DNA from 2 places in the Bacillus paralicheniformis genome. Region 2 is predicted to be linked to the other one. Evidence: predicted binding sites of a transcription regulator. Region 2 holds the regulator's gene; the other holds the start of a gene.

Region 1 (3,473 bases), 1.4 Mb from region 2:
ATGTCAAAAGGCGCTTCTTTTGCCAAACGGCTGAGCCAAAGAAAGACTTTTTCATGGTCCACCGGCGAAATCATATCTTCCCGCTTCGCGCGGCCTGTCGGGACGAGAAAAAATACACTCCATAATACACAGTTCAATTCTTCGATCAGCTTTGCCATTTCATCCAGGTAATCGATGTTATAAGCGGATATAACGGTATTAATCTGCAGAGGCAGATGGCATTCATGAATGTAGCGTATGGCCTTCATGGTCAGGTCAAAGGAACCGTCCGTTCCTCGAAAATGATCATGAATCTCTCGGGTTGGCCCGTCCAAGCTGAACGCCCATCGGGATAAGCCGATTTCTTTTGCTGATTGAATCGCTTCTCTTGTAACATTCGGCGTGGCACTCGGGGTCATAGAGACGCGAACCCCTTTTTGGACGGCATACTCAATAATGGCGAATACGTCGTCTCTCATTAAAGGGTCACCCCCTGTCAGCACGAGGAGGGGATTGTCCATCGCATGAATTTGATCGATTAAATCTTTTCCTTCTTTCAGGGTGAGCTCCCGCGGATCGCGTTTATTTTGAGCCGATGCCCGGCAATGAAGGCACTTGAGCTCGCACGCTCTTGTCAGCTCCCAAATGACGATAAACGGAGACTTGTCGAAATCGCAATGTATCATCTTTCATCTGTCCTTTCGTTTGCATTCATGTGTATCGTAGCGGAAATGAAAAAGAAAAAAAGTTAAGTAGATCACATTTAGAAAAGGAAGGGAAAGAAGGGGGAGGCCCTTCTCACGCGTCGTCTTCTGCGGAGGAGTTGAGGTAACGCAAAAAAAGCTGGTAGGAAAAATACAAATTCTGCTGAAGCAGCATGAGAAAGTTCGTCTGTAATTGGCGGTTATAAGTCATCATTTTTTTGAAAGTATGAAATGGAATTTCAAGTACGGCGGTTTCTGCGGCAGTGTTGACTGAAATAAACGGAGATACGAAAGGTTCGCCTTTTTGATCAATAGGGAAAACATCGCCTTTTTCCCACTCGGCGATCGTTCGGGATTCTTCTGGAAGTCTTCTGTCAGAAAAATGAACTTCCCCTTTTAAAACAAAATAGACGGATTGCGAATGAAGGAACGATCGCGAATGCTGAGATGGCTGGATATCGATCACCTTCCCGTTTTTCAGCAGCCTTTTGATGATCGGAAGGGGTACCCCGAGAAACATAGGAAGATTTTTCAGAAACAATAAGTAGTCAAACCGGTCCATGGTATATCCTCCTTCTATATATTAGCATTTAGTATAAAGCGCCGGGCTGGAGGGCGCAGTGATTTATTTCACACGCCTGTATGCAAAATGTCACTGTGTAAAAAAGACGAAACTTTTATAATGTAATAGAAAAGAAGGGAGGATGCGTGATGAAAGTGTTCATACCGAAGCAGCACGGCGCCTGGGCGATGCTTGTCATCCCGTTTGTTCTCGGCATGTTCGCCGGGGGCGCGGATGTAAAGCATATTCCGCTGTTCTGCGGATGGCTGTTTCTATATCTTGCGGCATTTCCGGCTACGATGATGGTGAAGAAGAAAAATATCGTTTACTACCAAAAATGGGTTCTCATCTACGGCATTCCGGCCGTCGTTTTCCTGCTTATTTCGGTCTGGCTGGAGCCGCGGCTCGTTTTTCTCGGGCTGCCGATGTTTCCGCTCTTTCTCATCAATCTTTATTATGCGAAAAGAAACAACGACAGGGCGCTTTTAAATGATATTGCGGCAATCCTTGTTTTCAGCGCGGGCGGGCTTGCGAGCTTCTGGATGGGAGCGGGGAAGCTTGATGGTGAAGCATTGTTTGTTTTTATCCAGTCCGCTTTGTTTTTCACAGGGAGCGCCTTTTATGTCAAGTCGATGATCCGCGAAAAGAAAAACAATCGGTTTAAACTTTATTCATGGGGATACCACATATTCCTGCCGTTCATCTCGCTGGCCGCGGGGGCAGGATGGGCCGTGCTTGGTGTAGTGCCGAGCAGTTTCAGAGCGTGGTTTTTACATGGAAGGAAACTGTCGATTAAGACAATCGGAATCTCAGAGCTGGTGAATGCCTGTTTCTTTATGGCCGTGTTGATCGTTTTTCTGCTGCAAACGTAAAAAACAAGGACACTGTGCTTCATGTCCTTGTTTGTTTTCGTTTTTTCAGTCGATATTGCAGATGTCGAGCGGGCAGTTTTCACAGTCGATTTCGCGTTTTAAATAGTTGAGCTGATGAATGACGATTTTTCCCGAGTCCTCAATTGAAATGACACCGTTCTTCCGGAGGTCGCTCAGCATGCGGTTGATGCTCTCCCTTGCGGCGGCACAGAATTTCGCCAGATCCTGGTTCGTCAGCACAATATTGATGAGAATCCCGTCGCTTCTTGTGATGCCGTAGCTGTTTGCGAGACGGATCAAGGTGGAGTAGAGCGCGCCTTTTTTACCATTCAGCAAAAGGTCGCGGATTTTCGATTGAATCTTTCGCAAATGCGTGCTCATCCATTTCATAAACTCAAACGTCAGTGCACCGTTTTGTATGAGTTCTTTTTCAAGCTTATCTTTATTGATGACCAACACTTCGCCATCAGAGAGGATCTTTGCGCTCAGCATATATTTCGCATCTTCTGTAAAAAGCGTAAGCTCCCCGACAATATCATTTTTTTTGCACATTCTGAGTGTCAGTTCTTTGCCATCGGACGTCAATTTGCCGATTTGGACAAGTCCCGACTGAATAAGATACAGTTCCTCCGCATCCATCCCTTCTTGAAAAAGGAATGTGTCCTGCCTGATTTTTCGTCGTGTACTGATTGATTCCAGCAAGTGATGCAGATCGTCTGAGAGCAAATCTGTGTCTGATTTTCTAACAGAAATATTCATTGAGCGTCACCCCTTTAGCAGTTCTTATTTTAACGTTAAATAAGGCTGAGTGACCTTTTAAATATAAACAATATTGTGAACTTATGAATAAAGTCCCAAAAAAAGAGCCTGAGCACATCAGCTCAAGGCTCCTTTTGCAGGAAAGGTTTATAAATGGTTCGTCTTCGTTTTGGTCGATGTTTTGCTCACTTCCTGAAAATACATCCAGACCACGATCACAAAGCTGGCAAGGGCTGCTTCTGACAGCGCCATGAATCCGATCGCATAATGGCCGGTTGCCTGAAAAACGCTTGACAGGATGAGTGGCGGGAAGAATCCTCCCAAGCCGCCCATCGCTGATACAATCCCATTGACGATGCCGGCCTGATTTGAAAAATAAAGCGGCACAAGCTTAAAGATGATCCCGTTTCCAAGACCGGCGCACACGGCAACGGTTAATACCCCAAATCCGTAAAGTCCGAGGCTGGGTGAAAAGGCCAATAAAATCCCTGACAAGGTACAGCCGGCAAATACATACATCAACAGCTTCAGCGGGTTGAATTTGTCCGCGAGCCAGCCGCCGACAGGCCTCAGAAAAGTTGCGACAGCGATAAATCC
Region 2 (3,473 bases):
CGAGCCCGTGCATGACGGATCTGACCTCTGCCTCATATTGGTAGCCGCCTTTGTCCTTGAACTCCTGCTGAAGCCTGTCATACGTCTTCATCAATGATTCAAGCATGTCCGGTCCGGCCTGCGCCATCTTTTCCTCGATCGCGCGCATTTCTTGTTCCATTTTTTTCAGAAAATCAAATACCGACAGCAATTCCTCTTTGAGCGTCAGCTTGGAATCGAGGCCGGAATGCTGGTCAAGGTAGCCCATCGTCAAATCTTTCGGCTTGATGATGTCCCCCTTTTCATATGAAAGTTTTCCTGCGATAATCTTTAGAAGAGTCGATTTTCCGGCGCCGTTGCGTCCGACGATCGCAATCCGGTCCCGAGATCTGACTTCGAGTTTTATATTCGTTAAAATCGTATCGGCTCCAAACGATTTTGAAAGTTGGTTCACTTGTAAAATCATCATGATCTTTCACCTCTTGTCTGCTATTTTAAGTGTAGCCTATCACTGCGCAGTCAGCAAACAATTAAGTGAAGTCTGGAAGATTTTAGCCAAAGAAAAAGACAGAATGAAAAAAATAGTGTATGATCGTTATAAGGAGAGTTCAGAACATGAATGAGTTTACACATTTTAATGAACAAGGCAGAGCCAAGATGGTTGATATAAGCGAAAAGGAAGCTTCAGTACGCACAGCTGCGGCTGTTTCAAGCGTGTCTATGAATCGAACAGTACATGAAAAAATCAAAAACCGGGAAATCGGAAAAGGCGATGTATTGTCGGTGGCGCAAGTGGCCGGAATCATGGCCGCAAAACAGACATCCGCCATCATCCCGATGTGCCATCCGATCGCTCTGAAAGGAGTCGACATCGCCTTTCGCTGGGAGGAGAAAGAACAGAAGAGCATCCTGCATATTCAATCTAAAGTGAAGACCAAAGGGAGCACAGGTGTGGAAATGGAAGCGTTAACTTCGGTCTCCGTATGTGCGCTGACCGTATATGACATGTGCAAAGCGGCGGATAAGGGAATGGTGATAGGACCGACCTTTCTTCTCGAAAAGACAGGCGGGAAAAACGGTGACTATAAAAGGGAAAAAGCTGATGTAGACATGGAGGATTAGTTTATGAACATGGATCATTCAAAAATTCCGCAAGCGACAGCGAAACGGTTGCCATTATATTATCGTTTTTTAAAAAACCTTCATGCATCCGGAAAACAGCGTGTATCTTCCGCTGAGCTGAGCGATGCCGTCAAAGTCGATTCTGCGACCATCCGCAGGGACTTCTCGTACTTCGGCGCGCTCGGAAAAAAAGGATACGGCTACAATGTCAATTATTTGCTGTCCTTTTTCAGAAAGACGCTTGATCAGGATGAAATGACGAACGTAACGCTCATTGGCGTGGGGAATTTGGGGACAGCCTTTCTCCATTACAATTTTATCAAAAATAATAATACAAAAATCGCCATGGCGTTTGACATCAATGAGGAAAAAATCGGAACCGAGGTCGGCGGTGTTCCCGTCTATGATCTGAATAGACTTGAAGAGCATATGACGGATGATATCCCCGTCGCCATTTTGACGGTACCGGCTCAAGCCGCACAGTCGATTACAGACAGGCTGGTGGAGCTTGGCATTAAAGGCATTCTTAATTTCACGCCGGCCCGCTTGAATGTGCCGGAACACATTCGCATTCATCATATAGATTTGGCGGTTGAACTTCAGTCGCTGGTGTATTTCATGAAACATTATTCAATGCAGGAAAAGTAAAACGGAAAACGAAAAATAAAGGAAAGGGGGCAGGCTTTATGCCAATCGGTCCTGGAAGCTTTATTTTAATTGTCGTGGTGGCGCTTTTGATATTCGGCCCGAAAAAACTTCCCGAGCTGGGAAGAGCAGCGGGAAACACGCTGAGGGAGTTTAAGAATGCGACAAAAGGTTTGGCTGACGACGATTCCGATAAAAAGAAAGAAGATCAGTAGGATAGGATGACATTTATGAAGGAAAGAGAAATGTCGCTGATAGAACATATCACAGAACTACGCAGACGGCTTGTGATCACTTTTTTCTTTTTTGTTTTATTTGTTGTGGCAGGCTTTTTATTGGCAAAGCCGCTGATTATCTATCTGCAGCAGACGGATGAAGCGAAGCTGCTGACGCTCAACGCGTTCAAGCTGACCGATCCTTTATTTGTGTACGTGCAGTTCGCTTTCATCATCGGCGCCGTCTTGACTTCGCCGCTTGTTTTATACCAGCTGTGGGCTTTCATTAGCCCGGGGCTGTATGAAAAAGAACGAAAAGTGACGCTCAGCTATATTCCGATATCGATTATTCTTTTTTTAGGCGGCATTGCCTTTTCTTACTTTATTTTATTTCCGTTTGTCGTGGACTTTATGACGAGAGTCTCAGATGATCTGAATGTCAACCAGGTCATCGGAATACACGAATATTTTCAGTTTCTGCTTCAGTTGACGCTTCCTTTTGGCTTATTGTTTCAGATGCCTGTGGTCATCATGTTTATCACAAGGCTCGGCCTCGTGACGCCGATGTTTTTGGCGAAAATCAGAAAATACGCATATTTTGTGTTGTTCGTCATCGCGGCGCTCATTACACCGCCTGAGCTTTTGTCGCATTTAATGGTCTCAGTGCCATTGCTCATTCTTTATGAAATCAGTATCGTGATTTCAAGAATATCCTACAGGCAGGCGCAAAAAACAATGATTCAAGAGGAAAATCAAGCGTTTTTGAACGACCATACAAAATAAGAGCCATTCTTTTTCAGAATGGCTCTTTTCCTTCACAAAAAAGGCTATTGATCTTTTCGTTTCATCTTGCCGGCCAGGGCGAACATTTTAAAGGAAATGCTGATATTATAGGCTGCGAAAAGCATCAGCAGGATCGTGTAAAAAGACCACATGCTTCCGGGCGAGGTTGCCGCCAGATATGTAAACAGCACACCCGTTAATAAATAAATCGCTCCCCAGAATTTAGGGCTTCTCATCATAGAAATCCTCCAATAATCATTTGCATTTTCTCGACGTGTTTCAAATATTCTTCAATAGGCTCCCGGAATGTCTGCAGTAAGACGACGAGCGTATTCATGGCGACATGGGCGAAAATAGGCACGATAATCCGGTTGGTTCTGACATATAAAAAGGCGAATGTGAATCCCATTGCTGTATATATGAGCAGATGGCTGAAATCTAAATGGACGACCGAGAAGAGCACCGAACTGAACAAAGCGGCAATGAAAAAATTCGTTTTCTCATAGATTGCACCGAAAATGATCTTTCTGAAAATGATTTCTTCAAGAATCGGTCCGAATACAGAAGAGACAAACACCATCAGCGGCAATGCGGTGATGATTTCCATGATCCGCTGCGTATTTTCCGATTCCGGGTTGACCCCGAACAAGTACATTTCGATCGAAGCGGCAATTGACTGCGAAAACAAAGCGAGAAAAACGCCGGCTACCGCCCATCCGATTGACGCTC

What was found. The regulator Rex, encoded in region 2, represses fermentation and respiration genes when NADH is low (regulators of the CRP and FNR family bind a similar motif). The targets are predictions, from matches to a motif close to TTGTGAAATATTTCACAA.
Region 1: a site for Rex is predicted at 1,302-1,319, ahead of CP943_RS10700 (YwiC-like family protein). Genes of this name have one in related genera too.

The regions. Positions count from the first base shown of each region.
Region 1 is NZ_CP023665.1:2,069,907-2,073,379, forward strand. It holds gene CP943_RS10690 (TIGR04053 family radical SAM/SPASM domain-containing protein) at 1-665, opposite strand, end outside; gene CP943_RS10695 (cyclic nucleotide-binding domain-containing protein) at 778-1,245, opposite strand; gene CP943_RS10700 (YwiC-like family protein) at 1,395-2,117, shown strand; gene CP943_RS10705 (fumarate/nitrate reduction transcriptional regulator Fnr) at 2,163-2,876, opposite strand; gene CP943_RS10710 (nitrate/nitrite transporter) at 3,024-3,473, opposite strand, start outside.
Region 2 is NZ_CP023665.1:692,886-696,358, forward strand. It holds gene CP943_RS03545 (ABC-F family ATP-binding cassette domain-containing protein) at 1-448, opposite strand, end outside; gene moaC (cyclic pyranopterin monophosphate synthase MoaC) at 595-1,101, shown strand; gene CP943_RS03555 (redox-sensing transcriptional repressor Rex) at 1,105-1,749, shown strand; gene CP943_RS03560 (twin-arginine translocase TatA/TatE family subunit) at 1,788-1,961, shown strand; gene tatC (twin-arginine translocase subunit TatC) at 1,968-2,744, shown strand; gene CP943_RS03570 (YdiK family protein) at 2,789-2,980, opposite strand; gene CP943_RS03575 (CPBP family intramembrane glutamic endopeptidase) at 2,980-3,473, opposite strand, start outside.